One region of the Schinkia azotoformans genome, then DNA from elsewhere that is predicted to be linked to it. Evidence: predicted binding sites of a transcription regulator. Region 1 holds the regulator's gene; each other region holds the start of a gene.
What was found. Region 1 encodes CtsR, which represses protease genes until heat stress. Its sites were predicted from a motif close to ATGGTCAATAAAGGTCAAACA; they were not measured.

Region 1 (7,503 bases):
AAGCAAACGAAAGAACAGCAGAAATGCTGTTCTTTTTTGTATTTCTTTTTAATACAATAAAAAGCACAAGTCCAATCCTTTACCACATACATAGAGTACACATAAATTCCTTACCACGCTCCAACAAAGCTACAAAATATACATTTTCGATTTACAAGGAAAAAACGGAATGAATTGCGAATTATATAGATAGGTACGTGTAAAAAAGGGGGCTCAACTATGGAACTGCAACAATTTTTAGGAAATGACTTCTGGGTAATGACGATTAGGATTTTTATAGCTGCCTTATTATGTGGAATCATCGGACTTGAACGGGAAATCAAAAAACATCCGGCAGGATTTCGGACACATCTGTTAGTCGGGGTGGGTTCCTGTTTAATGATGCTTTTATCCCTTTATGGCTTTCAAGACTATATTGATATGAATGCCAATATTAGATTTGATCCGGCACGAATCCCTTCCTACGTTATTAGTGGTATCGGTTTCCTGGGTACGGGAACGATCTTAGTCAAAGGTGTTACCGTTCATGGATTAACAACAGCTGCATCCATTTGGGTTGTTGCTGGAATTGGCTTAATCGTGGGGGTTGGAATGATCGCACCTGCTCTACTAACAACAATTGTTGTGTTATTAAGTTTAATTTTTTTGAATAAGTTTGAAAAGAGAATTCTTTCCACAAGCAATACGGAAATATTAACGGTTGTAATGGACAAGAAATGCAATAAGCTTAATGAGGTATTGCAGGTATTGGAAGAGAATGATATATCATTTCAAAAAGTATCTATCCAATCATTAAAAAATAATGAAGGTGAAGCCGATCAAAAGAAAATAACAATAGAAATTAAAATGAAGGACCCATCCATTCGTGCGAAAATCCTGGATAAAATCTCGACAAATGATTATGTTCAGCAAATCTATTGAGACCCAAAATGTAAACGTAGGAGGCAATCTCCCATTTCTCCGTTTGTGCTCCATTAAAAGTGGGTATGCTACTACTGTGTTTTTCTTAGACTTAAAAGTTGAAAAGAATCTTGATTCGGCTATATAATATATTCATGGTCAAAGAAAGTCAAAGTCAGTAGAAAGGGGAGGGATTGATGCGAAATATTTCTGATATTATTGAACAATATTTAAAAAAGGTATTGCATATTAGTGAAGAAAATGTCGTTGAAATTAAAAGAAATGAAATAGCTGAAAAATTCCAATGTGTCCCCTCACAAATTAATTACGTGATCAACACTCGGTTTACGATTGAAAAAGGTTATATAGTGGAAAGTAAAAGGGGTGGAGGAGGGTATATTCGGATCATAAAGGTCGAAACAGATGACCATGCTGAATTAATTGACCAAATGATTGAACTTATTCCAAATAGAATTTCGCAGTCTACATCAGAGGTTCTAATTGAAAGGTTGCTTGAAGAACAAGTAATCTCTCAAAGGGAAGCTAAATTAATTATTAGTGCTATTGATCGAAGTGTGCTTTTAATCGAATTACCAGGTAGAGATGAGTTACGCTCCAACATTTTGAAATCGATGCTGTTCACCTTAAAATATAAGTAAATAACTACCCAATAACGAACCTAAAAAAGGGAGAGGTGTAATTATGGAATGTCAAGAATGTCACCAAAACCCTGCTTCGCTCCATTTTACTAAGATCATTAACGGACAGAAAACGGAAACGCATCTTTGTGAGCAATGTGCAAGGGAAAAAGGTGAAATTATGTCTGGGGCCGGAGGGTTTTCGATTAGCAACCTCCTTTCCGGCTTATTAAATTTAGATTATCCTCTATCTACAAGCCCAAGCAGTAATCCTTTTGGAAATCTTGTTACTGAGCAATGTAATCAATGTGGCATGACATTCCAGCAATTTTCTAAGATTGGAAGGTTTGGGTGTTCAAACTGCTACAAGACATTCAGCAACAAAATAGATCCGATTTTAAGAAGGGTTCATAGCGGAAATACAGCACATGAAGGTAAAATTCCAAAACGAATAGGCGGTAATCTTCATCTAACGAAGGAAATTGTGGAATTAAAGGAACAGCTCCAAAAAGCAATTCACAATGAGGAGTTTGAGAGAGCGGCTGAAATCAGAGACAAAATCCGCTCCTTAGAGCAACTCTTAAGTGAGCATAGAGAGGGGGAGCGCTCATAAATGTCATTACAACGTTTTATTAATCAGGCATTAAGCCCTTGGATGAGCCAAGAAGGTCCTGATAGTGATATTGTGCTGAGCAGCAGGGTCCGTCTAGCAAGAAATCTGAAAGACATCGTTTTTCCTACTTTAGCTTCTGGGGATGATTTAGAACAAGTTGTCGAGTTAATGAAGGAGTCCATTGTAAACCGCAGTTTTAACCCCAATCTTGGTCAATTTGAACTTATTAAAATGATGGATCTTGAACCGATTGATAAGCGAGTATTAGTTGAAAAACATTTAATCAGCCCTCATCTTGCTGATGATGCAGAGCAAGGGGCAGTGATCCTTTCAGAAAATGAAGAGGTTAGCATAATGGTCAATGAAGAGGACCATGTCAGGATTCAGTGCTTATTTCCGGGACTGCAATTATCCCAGGCTCTACAGGTTGCCAATGCGATTGATGATTGGATCGAAGAAAGAGTTGATTTTGCATTTGATGAGAAAAGGGGCTATTTAACGAGCTGTCCTACAAATGTTGGGACTGGACTTCGGGCATCTGCAATGGTTCATTTGCCAGCCCTCATTTTAACAAATCAAATGAATAAAATAATACCTGCCATTAACCAACTAGGATTGGTTGTGAGAGGTATATACGGTGAAGGTAGTCAAGCACAAGGAAATATATTTCAAATTTCAAATCAAATTACCTTAGGTATGTCGGAAGAGGATATTGTCAAAGATTTAGAAAGTGTAGTTGCCCAAGTCATTGCTCAAGAGCGCTCGGCACGGGATATGCTTGTAAGATCCTCCTCTATCCAGCTTGAAGATAAGGTATGGCGCTCCTATGGCACTTTAGCAAATAGCCGCATCATTCCATCAACTGAAGCTTCCCGGTGTTTATCAGATGTAAGGCTTGGCATTGATTTAGGATTTATACAAAATGTTTCAAGATCAATATTAAGTGAATTAATGATTTTAACGCAGCCAGGTTTTTTACAGAGATTTGCAGGAAAAAGACTAGCTCCTGAAGAAAGAGATGTAAGGAGAGCAACTCTAATCCGAGAACGATTAAAATTAGAAAAGGATTCGATGGGAGAGTGATCTAAATGATGTTTGGAAGATTTACCGAACGTGCGCAAAAGGTATTGGCACTTGCACAAGAGGAAGCGGTTCGTTTAGGACATAGTAATATCGGGACTGAGCATATTTTATTAGGCCTTATTCGTGAGGGTGAAGGGATTGCAGCAAAAGCACTATTAGCCCTAAATCTTGGGCCGGAAAAAATCCAAGAGGAAGTGGAGGCCCTTATTGGCAGGGGTGATGAAGCGAGTCAAACGATTCACTATACACCAAGAGCCAAAAAGGTGATCGAACTTTCTATGGATGAGGCGAGAAAGTTGGGCCATTCCTATGTAGGGACCGAGCATATTTTACTTGGACTCATCCGTGAAGGCGAAGGCGTTGCAGCCCGTGTATTAAATAATTTAGGTGTAAGCTTAAATAAGGCACGCCAGCAGGTTTTACAACTGTTAGGAAGCAATGAATCTACTTCCAGCAGTCATTCCGGCGGGGTGGTAGCAAATGCTAATACTCCAACATTAGACAGTCTTGCCCGCGATTTAACGCAAATTGCCCGTGAAGGAAGCCTTGACCCTGTTATTGGCAGAGGCAAAGAAATCCAACGTGTAATTGAAGTATTAAGCCGCCGAACAAAAAATAATCCGGTTTTAATCGGTGAACCTGGGGTAGGTAAAACAGCGATTGCGGAAGGTCTTGCCCAGCAAATCGTTCAAAATGAAGTACCCGAAATTTTACGTAATAAGCGCGTCATGACGCTCGATATGGGTACTGTTGTTGCCGGAACTAAATATCGTGGTGAATTTGAAGACCGCTTGAAAAAAGTGATGGATGAAATTCGCCAGGCAGGCAATATTATCTTGTTCATCGATGAATTGCATACTTTGATTGGTGCGGGTGGAGCAGAAGGTGCAATTGATGCATCCAATATTCTTAAACCTTCCCTTGCACGTGGGGAACTGCAATGTATCGGTGCCACAACATTAGATGAATACCGAAAATATATTGAAAAGGATGCTGCCCTTGAACGTCGGTTCCAGCCAATCCAAGTTGGTGAACCGACTCAAGAAGAAGCAATCCAAATTTTATATGGATTACGTGACCGTTATGAAGCCCACCATCGTGTTTCCATTACAGATGAGGCTATTGAAGAGGCCGTAAAGCTTTCCGCTCGTTATATATCAGATCGTTTCCTTCCTGATAAAGCGATCGACCTTATTGATGAGGCAGGAGCCAAAGTCCGTCTTCGCTCTTATACTGCTCCGCCTAACTTAAAAGAGTTAGAGCAAAAGCTCGAGGAAATTAGAAAAGAAAAAGATGCAGCCGTTCAAAGTCAGGAATTTGAAAAAGCTGCTTCGTTAAGAGATACAGAGCAGCGTCTTCGTGAAGATGTCGAAAAAACGAAGAAAGAGTGGAAAGAAAGACAGGGTAAAGAAAACTCAGAAGTAACTACAGAGGATATTGCTTTAGTGGTTTCTGCTTGGACTGGAGTACCTGTATCTAAATTGGCTCAAGCAGAGACAGACCGTCTATTGAACATGGAAAGTATTCTCCATTCTCGTGTAATCGGCCAAGAGGAAGCTGTAAAAGCTATAGCAAAAGCAATCCGTAGAGCACGTTCCGGATTGAAGGATCCAAAGCGCCCAATCGGTTCATTTATTTTCCTCGGCCCTACTGGTGTAGGTAAAACGGAATTAGCTCGCGCTCTTGCAGAAGCCATGTTCGGCGATGAAGATGCTTTGATCCGCATTGACATGTCAGAGTATATGGAAAAGCATACAACATCCCGTTTAGTTGGTTCACCTCCAGGCTATGTAGGTCATGAAGAGGGGGGGCAATTAACCGAAAAGGTTCGTCGTAAACCGTTTTCTGTAATTCTTTTAGATGAAATTGAAAAAGCACATCCAGAAGTATTTAATATTCTTCTTCAAGTATTAGAGGATGGTCGCTTAACTGATTCAAAAGGACGTACTGTTGACTTCCGAAATACGATTGTGATTATGACATCAAATGTCGGTGCAAGCGAGCTTAAGCGTAATAAATATGTAGGCTTTAATGTTCAAGAGGGTCAAGAATACAAGGACATGAAATCGAAGGTAATGGATGCTTTGAAAAAGGCATTTCGTCCTGAATTCTTAAACCGTATTGATGAAATTATTGTCTTCCACTCTTTAGAGAAACAGCATATTAATGAAATTATCACGTTAATGGCGAATGAATTAACAAAACGCTTAAAAGAGCAGGACATTGATTTTGCGTTATCAGATGCAGCGAAAGAAAAAATTGCAAATGAAGGCTTTGATCCTGAATATGGTGCTAGACCATTAAGACGAGCACTACAGAAGCAGGTTGAAGACCGCTTATCTGAAGAGTTATTAAAAGGGACTATTCAAAAGGGTCATAAAATCATCATTGATGTAGAAAATGATGATTATGTAGTAAAGACAGAGTAGTGTTTGAACTTAAGGAAGGATGCCAAAAGCGTCCTTTTTTTCTTTTTGATTACATTATTCGTTATGGTATCATAAATATTAACAATATGTGGTAACTTTAATTAAGAGGGGATTTTTTCATGTCAAAGAAAAAAACAAAATTTTGCTGTCAGGTATGTGGCTATGAAACACCGAAATGGATGGGGAAATGCCCTGGGTGTAATGAGTGGAACACAATGGTGGAGGAAATAGAGCTCCCAAAATCATCAAGAAGACAATCATTTGTTACTTCTTCTGAGACAATAGCTGGAACAAATAAGCCTCAAATGATTACCACCATTCAATCTGTTAGCGAGCCGAGAATATATACAGAGTATAAGGAGATGGACAGAGTTTTAGGCGGAGGTATTGTTCCAGGATCACTTGTGTTAATTGGCGGCGACCCTGGAATTGGAAAATCCACACTTTTATTACAAATATCCTCACAGCTTGCAAATCGAAATCATAAAGTTTTATACATATCTGGAGAAGAATCTCCTCGCCAGACGAAACTTCGGGCCGATCGTTTACGTATAGAAAGTGATAACCTTTTCGTTTTATCCGAAACAGATTTAGCTTATATAGAAAAAGCAATTGATGAAATGAATCCATCCTTTGTTGTTATCGATTCAATCCAAACCGTTTATCATCCTGAGGTTCAATCTGCCCCTGGCAGTGTGTCGCAGGTAAGGGAATGTACTTCTCACTTTATGCGAATTGCAAAAACGAAGGGAATTGCTATTTTCTTAGTCGGACATGTCACAAAGGAGGGATCGATCGCTGGTCCAAGACTACTTGAGCACATGGTTGATGCAGTTTTGTATTTCGAAGGGGAACGCCATCATACATATCGTATTTTAAGGGCGGTTAAAAACAGATTTGGTTCAACAAATGAAATGGGTATATTCGAAATGAAGGAAGAAGGCTTACGGGAAGTACTAAATCCTTCCGAAATATTTTTGGAGGAACGGTCAGAAGGTGCTGCTGGCTCCATAGTTGTTGCTTCGATGGAAGGTACACGCCCAGTGTTAGTGGAGATTCAGGCTTTAATAGCACCGACTAGCTTTGGAAACCCGCGGAGAATGGCGACAGGAATTGATCATAACAGGGTGTCTTTGATTATGGCTGTTCTAGAGAAAAGAGTAGGGTTTTTATTAGGGGCTTATGATGCTTATCTGAAAGTAGCCGGTGGAATTAAGCTTGACGAGCCAGCAATTGACCTTGGTGTGGCTGTAAGTATTGCTTCGAGTTTTCGTGACCAACCTTCCAACCCAACAGATGTAGTGTTTGGCGAAGTCGGGTTAACAGGGGAAATAAGAAGGGTTTCCCGCGTCGAACAGCGTGTTCAGGAGGCAGCGAAGCTTGGTTTTAAGAGGGTTATTATACCGGAAAGAAATATTGGCGGATGGACAGCTCCGAAGGGCATCGAAGTCATCGGCGTTTCAACAGTAGCAGAAGCATTAGATCACACCTTGGAACGTTAGCTTATGCAATTTTTAGTAATCTGCCTACAAAATTGATATTTATCATCATTTCAATATAAAATAGTAAGTGAAATATTATTTTTCTGTAACGAACAATGTTTTTAAAATAGAAAAAAAGTTAATAATGATAAAAGGAGGTGAAGGAATGGTTAAAAAAATCGTTCAGCTATTTTTTATTATCGTGGGCGGAACACTAGGGTTCTTGTACTTTCCGCTATTTTTAGAGTTAATGAATGTAGGTAATATCGGGTGGTTTGCGTCCCCTTATGCCTGCACAGTTTACGGAGCAATTATTTTATTTCTTTCTACATTTTGGTTAACTGATTATATTGTTGGTT
Region 2 (7,503 bases), on a different contig from region 1:
TTGTCGAAGATCCATATAAAATCGTAGACTGCGGCAACAAGCAATATAAAGCAAAAACAGTTATTATTACAACAGGTGCCCAACATCGTAACCTTAACATTCCTGGTGAAAAAGAATTAAGCGGACGCGGTGTTTCCTATTGTGCTGTTTGTGACGGTGCCTTTTTCAAAGGAAAAGAATTAGTTGTTATTGGCGGCGGTGACTCCGCTGTTGAGGAAGGTGTTTATTTAACACGCTTTGCTTCAAAGGTTACATTAATCCACCGTCGTGATGAATTGCGTGCCCAAAAGATTCTTCAAAAGCGTGCATTTGATAATGAAAAAATGGAATTCATTTGGAATAGCGTTCCGAAAGAAATCAAAGGTACAGATGGAAAAGTATCTAGCATTCTAATTGAAGATGTGAACACAGGGGAACAGCGTGACTATAAAACAGACGGCGTATTTATTTATGTCGGTCTAGTTCCACTAAGTGAGCCATTCAAGAGCCTTGGAATCACAAACGAAAATGGCTATATTGAAACCAATGATTTGATGGAAACAAAAGTGCCGGGCATCTATGCTGCTGGGGATATTCGAGAAAAAATGCTTCGCCAAATCGTTACGGCAACAGGTGACGGAAGTATCGCTGCCCAAAGTGCACAACATTACATCGAAGAGCTAGAAGAAAAATTAAAAGGCTAATAAAAGGAAAACATTACAAAAATTTAACAACTAATTAACGTTGCTGTAATAGGATTGAAATATTTTTGGGGTATGATGATTGTAAATAAAGCCCCCCTTTATTTAATAATACATTTTTGATTGAAAAGGGACTGTCTTCATAAAGACAGCCTCTCTTTTTTTTGTAAAAACATATTAACACTGGAAAAAAGAAGAAAATTGTTACCTTTACATAATAATAGTATAATGACTTCATGGGAGACCATTAGGGGAATTTTACCTGAAATTTACCTCTAGTGGAGGTTTGAACGGAAAAAGAGGTGATGGTATTGCAGCGGATTACGAATTGTGTATTAAAGAAGGGTGACAAAATTCTTCTTCTTCAGAAACCGAGGCGAGGCTGGTGGGTAGCACCAGGGGGCAAGATGGAATTAGGTGAATCTGTAAAGGAATCGGTCATCCGTGAATATCATGAAGAAACAGGGGTCAAGTTAAAAGATCCAACTGTCAAAGGGATTTTTACAATCAATATTAAAGAAAACGATCAGGTCATTTCAGAGTGGATGATGTTTACATTTTTCGCCGAGGACTATGATGGGGTTAACCTTGATGAATCTAGCGAAGGTATCATTAAGTGGCATTTGGCCGAAGACGTGCTGCAGTTACCAATGGCACCTGGTGATTATCATATTTTGGACCATTGTATGAATGGAAATGGAATGGTGTATGGCACATTCACGTATACACCAGACTTTCAACTTATTTCATATCGCTTGGATCCATCTTAATATATAAGTGTATGCGATAAAAATGATCAAATTAGTGTTGGGGAATTTTGTAAAGGAAGGGAAAGTAAAAAATGGCTACACCAAATCAGGATGTGCAAATGGTTATAATAACCGGGATGAGTGGTGCAGGTAAAACTGTCGCTGTTCAAAGTTTTGAGGACCTTGGTTTTTTCTGCGTTGACAATTTACCTCCAACACTACTTCCGAAATTAATGGAGTTAGTAAAAGAGTCCGGAAACAAGATGAATAAAATTGCTTTAGTCATGGATATGCGCGGACGAGAATTTTTTGATACATTAATAGACGCGATTGATGGTATGAGTGAAGTAAGCTGGATTACTCCACAAATTCTGTTTTTAGATGCAAGTGATCAAGTTTTAGTGAGCCGCTATAAGGAAACGAGACGGTCACATCCATTAGCAAAAAGCGGTCTGCCGTTAGAAGGAATTAGGCTTGAAAGAGAAATACTTGATGAATTAAAAGGCAGAGCCCAACATATTATTGATACTTCCGAGTTGACCCCAAGAATGCTGCGGGAAAAAATCATCAACGGATTTTCGCAGGATAAACAACCTGTTTTTACAGTGAATGTGATTTCGTTTGGCTTTAAATATGGCATTCCAATTGATGCGGATCTCGTTTTCGATGTGCGCTTTTTACCGAATCCACATTATATTGATTCACTGCGTCCGAAAACTGGTCTTGATGAAGAAGTTTCTTCATACGTATTAAAACAGCCGGAAACACAAAAGTTTCTTGAAAAGCTAATTGATCTCCTGACTTTCATGCTCCCGCAATATAAGCGTGAAGGGAAAAGTCAGTTGGTGATTGCAATCGGCTGTACAGGTGGACAGCATCGTTCGGTGACGCTTGCAGAATATATCGGGAAGCATTTCGAAAATGGCTATTTTGTAGGTCGAGGGCATCGCGATATTGAAAAAAGGAAGGGAAAAAGGTAACGATACATGGAATGGAGAAAACTGCCTAGAATTGTAGTGATTGGCGGGGGAACCGGATTGCCGGTGCTTCTTCGCGGCTTAAAGCAGTATCCAATTGATATCACTGCGATTGTGACGGTAGCGGATGATGGAGGGAGTTCCGGAAGACTGCGGAGTGAACTCCAGATCCCGCCCCCTGGAGATATTCGCAATTGTTTAGCAGCCTTATCAGAGGTTGAACCTCTAATCGAAAGCTTATTTCAGCACCGCTTTCGAAATGGCAATGAACTGTCAGGTCATGCATTAGGCAATTTATTGCTTGCTGCGATGACGAGCATTACCGGAGATTTTGTGAGTGGCATTCGTGAAATGAGCAAGGTTCTTAATGTAAAAGGCAAGGTATTGCCTGCAGCCAATCGGGCTATTATTCTTCATGCCGAATTGGAAGATGGGACCGTGGTGACAGGCGAATCGAAAATACCAAATGCGAATAAGAAAATAAAGCGTGTTTTCCTTACGCCATCTGATGTGGAACCACTCCCTGAAACATTGGAAGAAATTAATAACGCTGATTTAGTTGTTATTGGCCCAGGAAGTTTATATACTAGTATTTTACCGAATTTGCTTGTATCGAAAATCGGGCAGCAGCTTTGTCACTCAAAAGCAAAAAAAGTGTATGTATGCAATGTCATGACGCAAGCAGGAGAAACAATGGGCTACACAGCAAGTGACCATGTCAAAGCATTGTACGATCATTTAAAATGTGCCTTTTTAAATAGTATCATTGTAAATGATGCCGAACTGCCGAAAGCGGTTTTACAACGATATAAACTTGAAAATGCCCAGCCGGTGAAATATGACAAGGAAAAACTCGAAAACTATGGGCTCGAAATTATCAATAAAGATTTGGTGCAGATCAAAAATGGTGTCATCCGCCATGATACTGAGAAAATCGCAAAGGTGATCTATTCTTTATTGTAAAAGTGAGGGGGTGGAGACTTGTCTTTTGCTTCTGAGACAAAAAAAGAATTAACAAATACTGAAATGAAAAATTGTTGTGCAAAAGCAGAGCTTTCCGCTCTTATTCGTATGAATGGTTCGATGTCTTTTATGAATCGGAAAATCATGGTTGATGTCCAAACCGAAAATGCAGCGATTGCAAGAAGAATATACACTTTGTTAAAAAGAGAGTATAATATCTCTGTTGAACTGCTAGTAAGAAAAAAAATGAGATTGAAAAAAAATAATGTATATATAGTTAGGATGGTTCAGCAAGCAAAAGAGATTCTCGAGGATCTTGGGATTATGGGAGAAGGGTTCACCTTTATTCGAACAATCTCTGATGTATTTTTAAAGAAAAAGTGTTGCAAACGTTCTTATTTAAGAGGCGCTTTTCTTGCTGGAGGGTCGGTTAATAACCCGGAAACATCATCCTACCATTTGGAGATTTTTTCATTATACGAGGAACATAATAATTCCTTATGCGAGTTAATGAATTCATTTGGATTAAATGCCAAAACGCTGGAACGTAAGAAAGGCTATATTACGTATTTAAAAGAAGGAGAAAAAATAAGCGAACTCCTTAATATTATCGGCGCCCATCAAGCGTTGCTTCACTTCGAGGATGTCCGAATTGTTCGCGATATGCGGAACTCGGTTAATCGCCTTGTAAATTGTGAAACAGCGAACTTAAACAAAACGATTGGAGCTGCCATCCGCCAAGTGGAAAATATTCGTTATATTCAAGATACCGTTGGCCTTGAGACACTTCCGGATAAGCTTAGGGAAATCGCTGAGCTAAGAATTACATACCAGGATGTTACTCTTAAGGAGCTGGGGGAAATGGTATCTGGCGGACAAATAAGTAAATCAGGGATTAATCACCGTTTACGTAAGATTGATGAAATTGCAGAAAAATTACGATTGGGTGAAACCATTTCCAATTCTTAAACGTATGATTATAGGTAAACTTTTGTCAGATGGGGCTAGGCTGGCGTTTTACTGATGTTTAAATTTTGGAAAAGATATAGATAATAATTTGTAACAATGATGAAACATTTTTACTGGCTCACTCTGTTACAATAGGATAAAATGGGGTTGTGTATGACAAGGAGGAGAACACTTTGATAGAAAAGACGGTTACTGTTAAGCTGAAAACTGGCCTTCAAGCCCGTCCGGCAGCATTATTTGTTCAAGAAGCCAATCGCTTTTCTTCTGACATTTTTTTAGAAAAAGAAGGAAAAAAAGTGAATGCAAAAAGTATAATGGGCCTTATGAGCTTAGCAGTGGAATCTGGTGCAGATGTTAAGCTGTTAGCAGAAGGACATGATGAGCAAGACGCTGTAGCTAAGCTTACCGAATTTATAGAAAACGAACAACATCATTAATGTTGTAGTAAAAAAACACGACATCACCTTCGAAAGGCTAATGTCGTGTTTTTTACTTCTTTATTTTTTCTCGTCAGTGCTCTTTGTAATAACCTTATCGATTAAACCATACTCACGAGCTTGTTCAGCATCCATGAAGTTATCTCTTTCCGTATCACGGTTGATCACTTCAATTGGCTGGCCGGATCTTTCAGCCATGATTGCATTTAATTTTTCACGCATTCTAATAATACGTCTTGCATGAATTTCGATATCGGTTGCTTGACCTTGCGTTCCGCCTAGTGGCTGGTGAATCATAATCTCACTATTAGGCAATGCAAAACGTTTGCCAGGAGCACCTGCAGTCAATAGGAAAGCGCCCATGGAAGCAGCCATACCAATACAAATTGTTGAAACATCAGGCTTAATAAATTGCATAGTATCATAAATAGCCATACCCGCTGTGATAGAACCACCAGGACTATTTATGTATAGTGAAATATCTTTATCAGGATCTTCAGCGGCTAAGAATAAAAGCTGTGCCACGATTGAGTTCGCAACTGTATCATCAATCGCTGTTCCTAACATAATAATTCTGTCTTTTAAAAGTCTTGAATAAATATCATAAGCTCTTTCACCACGATTTGTTTGCTCAATAACTGTTGGGATTAAATGCATATCCATCGAAATTCCTCCTCATCTGTAATTAACATTAACTTCTAATTTAAATATACATGCATGGTCAATGAAGGTCAAACGTGACGTTATGTAATCTTGCGCTTTTTTCATGATTGCCCATTTTCCTTGTACTTAAACCATATGCGGAAAATGTTTAATTTATTCATAGTGTGGACCATGGACCATGGGGTCGGGAACTATGTCCCGGTCCCACTGCGTTGTGCCACAGTTCCCGACCCTGCGTCCCACCCCGAGGTCACCAAAACTGAGCCAGAGAACCCAACCCTCTGACCCAAGGTCCAAAATAACCACTTGCAAAAAATCGAAATCTTTCTTATAATAAACTTCGTTGTGTGTATCAACTTAAGTGCTTGCCCTCGTGGTGTAATGGATAACACAGAAGATTCCGGTTCTTCCGCTGGGGGTTCGATTCCCTCCGAGGGCGTTAATTTAAATGAGGAAGATCTGTACCCGCAGATTTTCCTCATTTTTTTATACTATAAGCAAGTATGATCTTTTATGGAATATAGTATAAGAAAAGACATCGATATTTGCCATTGTGGGCAAATATCGTGTTTTTCTAATAAGTTTTTATCAAAAAAGTAAGCGTTTCCATATAATAATAACTGTAGTACAATGTTTGTAAGGGGGATTTGAAATGAAACAAGGTCTTGTACAACAACAAACTACAAAACTAGTGATGACAAACGAACTTAGGCAAGCTATTTCGTTGCTTCAATATTCATCTGCAGAGCTTGATCAATTTCTTCAGGAGCAGGCAACTGAAAATCCGCTATTAAGTGTTGAATCATTTCGCGTAGAATCAACCCGGAAAAAGAAAAAGAACTCCCCTTCAAGCGGACAGCCTTCTGCAAAAATGGAGCAACAAGAGTCCCGTATGACCATCCATGACCATTTGCAAAAGCAAATTGGTTTATTAAAAATAGGATCAGAAGAAAAACAAATCATAAATTATTTGATTTTATCGATAGATAAATCAGGCTATTTTACAGGCAACATCGAAGAGATCAGCAATCGCTTTACTGTTCCCGCCTCAGTGATCGAAAGTCTTTTAGGTAAAATTCAGGAGTGTGAGCCGATCGGTGTTGGTGCTCGTAATCTCCAAGAATGCTTATTAATTCAACTAAAAAACCTGCCTGAACGGAATTTGCTCGCAGAAGAGGTCGTTGCCAATCATTTGCAAATGTTAGCGGACCGTAAATGGAAAGATATCGGAGCCAAACTCAATGTAGCGATTGAGCAGATTCAAGATGTGTTTGATTTTATCCAAATGTTGGATCCGCGACCGGCCAGTGCCTTTAATGAAGGCGTTTCCAACTATATTGTGCCGGACATGATTATAAAAAAAGAACAGGAAGATTTAGCGGTCAGCTTTAATGAGCGGCTTATGCCTTCGATAAAGGTGGATAGTTCGTACGAGCCAATTATTGGACAAAAGGATAATGAGGCCTACAAGTATTTGCGTGAAAAAATGGACCAGGTCCACTTTCTAAAACGAGCCTTCGAGCAGCGCTTAGAAACGATGCAAAAGGTAATGAAAGCGATTATTGATCGGCAACGGGATTTTTTCCTAAAAGATGATGCAAAATTAAAACCGCTGACGATGAGGGATATTGCACAGATGATCGATGTCCATGAATCAACAGTCAGCCGAGCCGTTAATGGAAAATATGTTCAAACATCAAAGGGTGTCTTTGAATTAAAATACTTTTTCACATCAACGATCCAAACAGAAGATTTTGAGGATGCGTCTTCGAAGGAAGTAAAGGAAGCGATGAAGACGATAGTAGACGGAGAAAATAAAAAGAAACCATTGTCAGATCAGCAAATTGCAGCCATACTTAAGGAAAAACACGGCTATAATATTTCAAGAAGAACAGTTGCGAAATATCGGGACCAGCTTGGTATTTTAGCCTCATCCAAACGAAAGAGATATTAACAATTATTCGCAAGGGGTCATACACTAATATGAAGCAGCCAATACAGGTAAATTTTTATACGAGACCGGTTTGTCCGCTCTGTGATAAGGCAAAAACAAAATTGCTGGAGC
Region 3 (7,503 bases), on a different contig from region 1:
GAACTAATAATATAGCAGCTTTTTTTCTAGGGTGTATATTGATGAAAGGTGTGATGTAGTTGATTATTAGGAAAAAGTTGGATGCAATGCAATTTCTTGAGAAATTTACAGACATTGCTTCATATGACTATGAAAATGAAAAGCATTATTTTGTATTTAAAGACAAGGAACGCGGTGGACAATATACATTAATGAAAAAGGACGAAAGATGGTCCATTCACGGTAAGGGTGAAAACTATTGTGATGATGGTGAAACGATGATGGATGATATCGATGGTTTGCTTGTCTTCATATGGAAACATAGGAGCAAAATTAATCATGTATTAAAAGAAATTCTCAATTCAAGTGTGATCGCATGAATCAGTAATGGCCGGAGGAACCCCGGCCACTGCTTTTTTTATTTCACAATGATTTTGTTGTCTTCAATGGCAACTTTTATTTCAGTGATGTTCCCATTGTCTAACAGTAAATCCGATATTTGATCTTCAAGCTGCTCTTGGATAATACGGCGTAATGGACGTGCACCAAAGGCAGGATGGTAACCGAGCTCAGCTAATTTTTCTTTTGCTTCAGTTGAAACATCAATTGAAATGTTTTGTTCGTTTAATAGAGCTTTTAAGTCATCCAACATAATATCAACGATTTGTAAAATATGCTCTTTTTTCAAGCTCTTAAATTCAATGATGCTATCGAAACGGTTTAAAAATTCCGGCTTGAAGAAAGCGCCAAGTGAATCTAAAATAGTGCCTTCAGTTGAATCCTCCGATTGTTGCTTATCAAAGCCTACTGTTACTTTCTTAGCACCGACTCCGGCATTACTTGTCATAATAATAACGGTATCCTTAAAGCTAACTGTTCTGCCTTGGCTGTCTGTTAGGCGGCCATCCTCTAAGATTTGCAGGAACATATGCTGTACGTCGAGGTGCGCTTTTTCAATTTCATCCAAAAGAATGATGCAATAAGGATTTCTGCGCACTTTCTCGGTTAATTGTCCTGCTTCATCATGTCCAATATATCCTGGAGGTGCACCGATAATTTTAGAGACTGAATGCTTCTCCATATATTCACTCATATCTAGACGGACTAGGCTGTCCTTTGTTCCAAATAACTCCTCCGCAAGTCGCTTCGTTAATTCAGTCTTACCAACACCCGTTGGTCCAACAAATAGGAAGGACCCAATTGGACGATTTTTATCCTTTAACCCTGCACGGCTACGCTTAATTGCTTTTGAAACTTTTTGAACGGCTTCTTCTTGGCCGATAATTTTCGCTGAAAGATTGGCAGCGAGTTTTTTCATTTTTACTTGTTCATCCTGTTGAAGTTTTCCAACCGGGATCCCAGTTTTTTCTTCAATTATTTTTTGAATTTCACTTACTCCAACGATTGCTTGTTTAGTATTGTTTCCAGCTTCTAGCTGCTTTTCAAGCTTGATTTCCTCGTGACGCAATTTTGCTGCTAATTCATAATTTTCTTCGCTTGCTGCTTTATCCTTCTCCTTTGCTATTTTAGCGAGGCGTTCATTAAGTTCTGTTGTATCTTGGCCTGCATGCTGCAAATTAACTTTTGAACCAGCTTCATCTAATAAGTCGATCGCTTTATCTGGAAGGAAGCGATCTTGAATATAGCGATGTGAAAGAGTGACACAGGCTTCAATCGCTTCGTCCATATATTTTACATCATGGAAGCTTTCATATTTTGCCTGAATTCCTTTTAAAATTTCAATTGCTTGTTCCACTGTTGGTTCATTTACGATAACGGGTTGGAACCGACGTTCAAGGGCTGCATCTTTTTCAATATGACGGTATTCTTTTAAGGTTGTTGCCCCAATAAGCTGCAATTCACCTCGAGCTAAGGCAGGCTTTAAGATATTACCAGCATCCATAGATCCTTCAGCAGAGCCAGCTCCTACTAATAAATGGATTTCATCAATAAATAAAATGATGTTTTTTCGTTTTTGAAGCTCAGAAATCAATTGTTTCATTCGTTCTTCAAATTGGCCGCGAATTCCGGTATTGGCAACTAGACCGGCCACATCTAGCAAGTATAATTCTTTATTTAAAAGCTTAGCCGGCACATTTCCTTCAGCAATTTTTAAGGCTAAGCCTTCGGCGATTGCTGTTTTACCAACACCAGGTTCACCAATTAAAACTGGATTATTTTTATTGCGTCGATTTAAGATTTCAATCACACGATTTACTTCTTTATCTCTGCCAATGACAGGGTCTATAATGCCGGCTTTTGCGGCATTTGTTAGGTTTCGACCGAATTGATCAAGAAATCCGTTGCCGCGACTAGCTTGGCCAGTCATTTGTTGCCCATGAAGGTTTGTGTAAAGATCTTGGTCTTGTTGTCCAAAATTCATTCCATTAAATACATTCTGGAATGGTGTTGGTCCTCCGAATGGGCTAAAGCCACTTGGAATTTTAAAATTTGCTTTTTCTTTGTTATAGCATTCAGAACATAGATGTAATTGTTTCTTTTGTTGGTTTAATTGGATATTTAAATGCACTGTAGCTTCGTTTGTATGACAAATTTGACAATACATAAAAGTTCCTCCTTTAGTAATTGGTAATGTTTGACCTTAATTGACTTTGATCTTTCTTGACTATAATTAAATCAAAAAGGTCAAAAAAGGTCAAGAAAAAAATAAAAAAATAAAGCCAGCAGATTATTCTGCTGACTTAAGTTCATCTAAAATTGGAAAGAGCTCTTCAAGATGTTTAATTTCATAAGTAGGGGTAACGTCAGGAAGTCTTTCTTTATTATGACGATTAATCCATACTGATTTAATGCCGGCCCGTGTTGCCCCAAGAATATCAGTCATTAAATTATCGCCAACCATAATAGCGTCTTCTTTGTTTATTTCCATAAGTTTTAAGGCATGTTCAAAAATGGATGGGTCAGGTTTGCCTCGTCCAAAATCGCCGGAAATAACGATTTGATCAAAGTACGGAGCAATTTCTGGTGTAATCGTTAATTTTGTATTTTGTAAATCGGGTGAGCCATTTGTTAATAATAATAATTTATAATTACCCTTTAATTGATCAAGTACTTGAAATGATTCATCGTACACAAATGGTTTCTCCCGGCGTATAGCGGGGAATAGCTCACCCAACTCATACCCGAAATCAGGATCTTTAATGCCTAAAGCAGCTAAACCTCGTGTCCATGCTTCTTTACGGTAGGTTGGTACAATTTTGCTCATTTTCATAAAGTCTTCTTGATCATCTGAAAAATTTCCCCATAGACCTTCAAATGGATTGATTCCAATCATCTGTGTAAATGAGTAGGTCTCATAGGAGCTGTATAGTTCTCTTGCTTCTTTGCGGACAGCTTCCTCAAGTTTTTCGGGGTCAACATTATATTTTTCTTTTGCTTTTTGACATGTTGCAACAAACGCTTCTTTTACGCTTTTTTGATCCCATAGTAAAGTATCATCTAGATCGAAAAATATTGCTTTAACCATTATTATTTACTCCTCTTCCTTTTATATATATAAAGACTACAATTGAAAAACTATTTTGTATATAAGAAAATATAAATAAAGTTAATTGATATTTTCAAGAAATTCATTCAGCATTCTTGCCGTCATCCCCCAGATGACTTTGTCTTCGTAGCAATAAAAATATTCTTTCATGTTTCTTGGTCGCCAATTATAATCTTTTCCATCTGGGATAAGATGATAAGGGAAATTATCTTCTGGCTCAATTCTATAATGAATTTGATAAATTTTAGGTTCTGTATTTAAAAGAAAAGAAACAGGAACAGTGAAGATTTCACTTACTTCATCAGGATTGGGAGAAATCTCCGCAAATTCTTTTTCAATCCATCCGACAAAAGGATAGATGATGGAGTCAGAGGATGAAACGAAAAAGTCAAGTGGCCCAACGAGATTGATATCTTCTTCAGTAATTCGCAATTCTTCTGTAGCTTCACGAAGAGCTGCGGTTTGACTGTCTTCTTGTCCTTTTTCAATGCGGCCGCCTGGGAAACAAATTTCACCGGGTTGGCGTCTTAAATGTTCGGCACGTTTTTCAAAAATAATATGAATATCATCATTGATTTTAATTAAAGGTAATAAAACAGAATAACTTTGGAAGTGTTTATGACCTAAAACATGCGGCCGATTATTGGTTACTTTTTGAATACGTGCCATTAAATCGTCCTTCATATGGGATCTCCCTCCTCTTTTTTTTAGTTTTACTATAATTCTAGCACATAAGGATGAATAACGTGTCTATATACAAAAAAACATTTCTTCTTATATTATTTATCATAATTACGTATTTAGGGATTAGTTTAAGGATTGGTTCGGAGGGACTTGAACGATTCGATCAGGTAATTAGTACATTCATTCAACAATTTAGATCTGATGATTTGACAGTAATTATGATTGTCTTAACAACAATTGGTTCTTATAAAGTGGAATTTCCGATATTATTTTTGGTTGCGATTGTTTTTTGGTTTTTACGAAGAAAACTCATTTTTCCTGTTTTACTAGTTATTAATTTATTTGGAGTAAGGTTTTTAAATCACTTTTTAAAAGCTGTTATTGAACGTCCGCGCCCAACGAGTGAACGTTTAGTAGAAGTTACCGGATATAGCTTTCCAAGTGGACATGCTATGATTTCGATTGGCTTTTATGGCTTTATATCTTTTTTACTTTACCAAGAACTAAAAAATAAAACGAACAAAGCCTTATTCATACCATGGCTCTTGGGTATTATGATTTTATGTATTGGTTTAAGTCGAATTTATTTAGGAGTTCACTATCCAAGTGATGTTATTGCGGGATTCTTAAGCGGGGGATTGTGGTTGACTTTATGTATCATTCTATCTTATCGAATAAAAATAAGTGAAAAAAGTGTCTGACATCATGATGTCAGACACTTTTTTGACAAAAATCAATGCTTGTTATTTGCGAGTTGCTGTTCAGCCATTCTTACCATTTCCTTTACCATATTTCCACCAATTGCTCCGCCTATTTTACCAGCATGACTTGCTGTTATATTGCCGTTATATCCCTTATTTAAAGGGATCCCGAGCTCATTTGCTATTTCATATTTGCCTTTATTTTGGTTTGGCATAAGACTCCTCCTTTTATCCTATTTTTCCCCCGAAATTTAGTTTTGTTCCTTCCTAAAAAAGGAAAATTATCCAGTGACCTACTAATGAAGTGTTATACCATCCAATGCTAAACTCTAAAGTATTAGAAAAAGAGGTGAGAATATGAAAGTATTAAGACCATTGCTCATTTTATTTGGGCTGCTGATCTTATTGCCAACCTTCGCACACGCTCATTCTAGTCCTAGTTGTCAAATCTTTGTTAATGATCACAAAGTGTCTTTTCAAGAGCCGCTTTTTGTTGAAAGTGGGCGCCTGTTTGTTCCAATTAGATTTATTAGCGAACAACTAGGAGCGGCTGTTGAATGGAATGGTGCAGAACGAAAAGTTCTGATTAAATCGCCAATAAATGATCAAATCCTATTTTTTGCAGGTTCTAGAGGAGTACAAATTAATGGTTCTAAATACATAATGGATGTTTCCCCTTTAATGCGGAATGACAGAATGTATCTACCAATTCGCCATGTATCGGAACTGTTACACTTGAAAGTTAAATGGATGGATAATACTGTTCAATTAAATCAAGTGCCACTTTATGAAGTGCAAGAAGGGGACAGTTTATCTTCAATCAGTGCGAAATTTAATACAACTGAACAACTAATTAAGGTTAGAAATAGCCTACAATCAAGTACTGTCTCTCCGAAAACAAAGCTGAAAGTTGTCATTCCATCGGTCATGAAGAATGAGAATCAGGATGATCTACTTTTACTTGCAACATTAATTGAAGCAGAAGCAGGGGATGAACCTTTTATCGGCCAAGTTGCAGTTGGAAATGTAATCGTCAACCGTATCAACGATAGTCGCTTTCCTGACACGATTGAAGCCATTATTAATGAACCGGGACAGTTTACACCGGTGTCGACTGGGAGAATTAATTCTGTAAAGCCGAGCCAAAGCTCAATTGAGGCCGCTAAAAAAGCTCTCCAGGGAGAAAAACCAGTTAAAAATGCAGTTTATTTTTTTAACAAAGCAAATACGACAAATCAGTTTTTATTAGCTAGAGAAGTTGTATTAGATATTGGGAATCATCGCTTTACAATGTAATATGCAAAATCCTCCATTTCTGGAGGGAGGATTTTAATCTTGACTTTTCATGACTCCTAAAATTGTGGGCATATTAAAGTTGTACGAAAAACAATTTTTATGGAGGGACAAGCATGAAAAAATCATTGATTTTCGTTACATCTTCTTTACTTTCTGTTGGGCTTTTAGCAGGTTGTGGTGCTAATGACAATAATAACGACAATAATGGCAATGGTACTACAGGTGTAAATTATAAAAATCGTGGTGTTAATACAGAAAACGTTCGTTATAATTGGAACGACAGGCTGGCTCCTGATGATGTCCGTTATGATTATCGAAATAATAATAACGGTATCTTCGATAATAATCGAAATGGTAATAATGGCTTTGGCACGTATAATAATAATTACCGGAATGGTGATCCGGATCTTGTTGACGTCGATTACGATAACGCCGAGCCAGACCCTGGTGAAGAACCAAATGAGGATCGCAACCCATTAATTAAGGGTCGAAATGATGATAACGATGGTGTGTTTAACAATAATCGCGGTATAAACGGCAACGGAAACGGCGTCGGCGGTAATATGAGAACTCGATAGGTAAATAAAAGACTGAGGTTTTTTACCTCAGTCTTTTTACATTCTTTCTTACCTATTCTCATTGCAATAAACTAATGTTGCACTTCCTAATGTTTTCGCAGCTATGAGCATGGCACGCTCGTCTATATTGAATCTAGGATGGTGATGTGGATACACAGTTTCCCATTCCGGATTCATGGCACCTGTAAGGAAAAATGCTCCTTTTACGTGCTGCATATAGTAGGCAAAATCTTCACCGATCATTAATGGAGCTATTTGGCGCACATTTTTAACACCGGGAACCGTTTTTGCGACACGAGCCAAAAATTCTGTTTCCTGTTCATGGTTTACAACAGGTGGATAGCCTTTTTTATAACTGTATGAATAAGTAACATCAGCACTTAGAGCAACACCCTTTAGGATGCGTTCAATTTCTTTTTCGATAACGATACGTGTTTGTTCACTTAAAGTTCTAACCGTACCTGAGATCCGTGCCGTATCTGCAATAATATTGTTAGCGTTTTGGGCCGCAAAGGAACCGATGCTGAGTACGGCAGGTTCTAAAGGATCTACTCTACGACTGACAATTTGTTGAAGATTCAATACTAATTGTGAACCAATGACAATTGAATCTTTAGACAGATGGGGAAGGGCGCCATGTCCACCTTTGCCTTGAATTTTAATTTCAAATCGATCGGCTGCAGCCATGAATGGTCCTGGGCAATATGTAATATCCTCCAAAGGAATGGTAGACCATAAATGTGTACCGAAGATCACA

Region 2: clpP (ATP-dependent Clp endopeptidase proteolytic subunit ClpP) is a predicted target of CtsR. The motif match lies at 5,493-5,513, and genes of this name have one in related genera.
Region 3: P9E47_RS11605 (ATP-dependent Clp protease ATP-binding subunit) is a predicted target of CtsR. The motif match lies at 2,573-2,593, and genes of this name have one in related genera.

Annotation. Positions count from the first base shown of each region.
Region 1 covers NZ_JARSMD010000020.1:189-7,691, forward strand. The annotation lists rRNA gene rrf (5S ribosomal RNA) at 1-4, shown strand, start outside; gene P9E47_RS12475 (MgtC/SapB family protein) at 220-921, shown strand; gene P9E47_RS12480 (CtsR family transcriptional regulator) at 1,098-1,559, shown strand; gene P9E47_RS12485 (UvrB/UvrC motif-containing protein) at 1,603-2,151, shown strand; gene P9E47_RS12490 (protein arginine kinase) at 2,152-3,234, shown strand; gene clpC (ATP-dependent protease ATP-binding subunit ClpC) at 3,240-5,663, shown strand; gene radA (DNA repair protein RadA) at 5,783-7,165, shown strand; gene P9E47_RS12505 (PIN/TRAM domain-containing protein) at 7,311-7,503, shown strand, end outside.
Region 2 covers NZ_JARSMD010000001.1:235,763-243,265, forward strand. The annotation lists gene trxB (thioredoxin-disulfide reductase) at 1-683, shown strand, start outside; gene P9E47_RS01040 (NUDIX hydrolase) at 992-1,450, shown strand; gene rapZ (RNase adapter RapZ) at 1,522-2,409, shown strand; gene P9E47_RS01050 (gluconeogenesis factor YvcK family protein) at 2,416-3,369, shown strand; gene whiA (DNA-binding protein WhiA) at 3,388-4,338, shown strand; gene P9E47_RS01060 (HPr family phosphocarrier protein) at 4,512-4,775, shown strand; gene clpP (ATP-dependent Clp endopeptidase proteolytic subunit ClpP) at 4,836-5,432, opposite strand; tRNA gene P9E47_RS01070 (tRNA-Arg) at 5,806-5,877, shown strand; gene rpoN (RNA polymerase factor sigma-54) at 6,091-7,392, shown strand; gene P9E47_RS01080 (glutaredoxin family protein) at 7,422-7,503, shown strand, end outside.
Region 3 covers NZ_JARSMD010000019.1:150,469-157,971, forward strand. The annotation lists gene P9E47_RS11600 (hypothetical protein) at 60-359, shown strand; gene P9E47_RS11605 (ATP-dependent Clp protease ATP-binding subunit) at 398-2,545, opposite strand; gene P9E47_RS11610 (HAD family hydrolase) at 2,669-3,466, opposite strand; gene P9E47_RS11615 (NUDIX hydrolase) at 3,548-4,171, opposite strand; gene P9E47_RS11620 (phosphatase PAP2 family protein) at 4,234-4,872, shown strand; partial or broken gene P9E47_RS11625 (alpha/beta-type small acid-soluble spore protein) at 4,905-5,066, opposite strand; gene P9E47_RS11630 (cell wall hydrolase) at 5,230-6,168, shown strand; gene P9E47_RS11635 (hypothetical protein) at 6,282-6,746, shown strand; gene P9E47_RS11640 (M20 metallopeptidase family protein) at 6,795-7,503, opposite strand, start outside.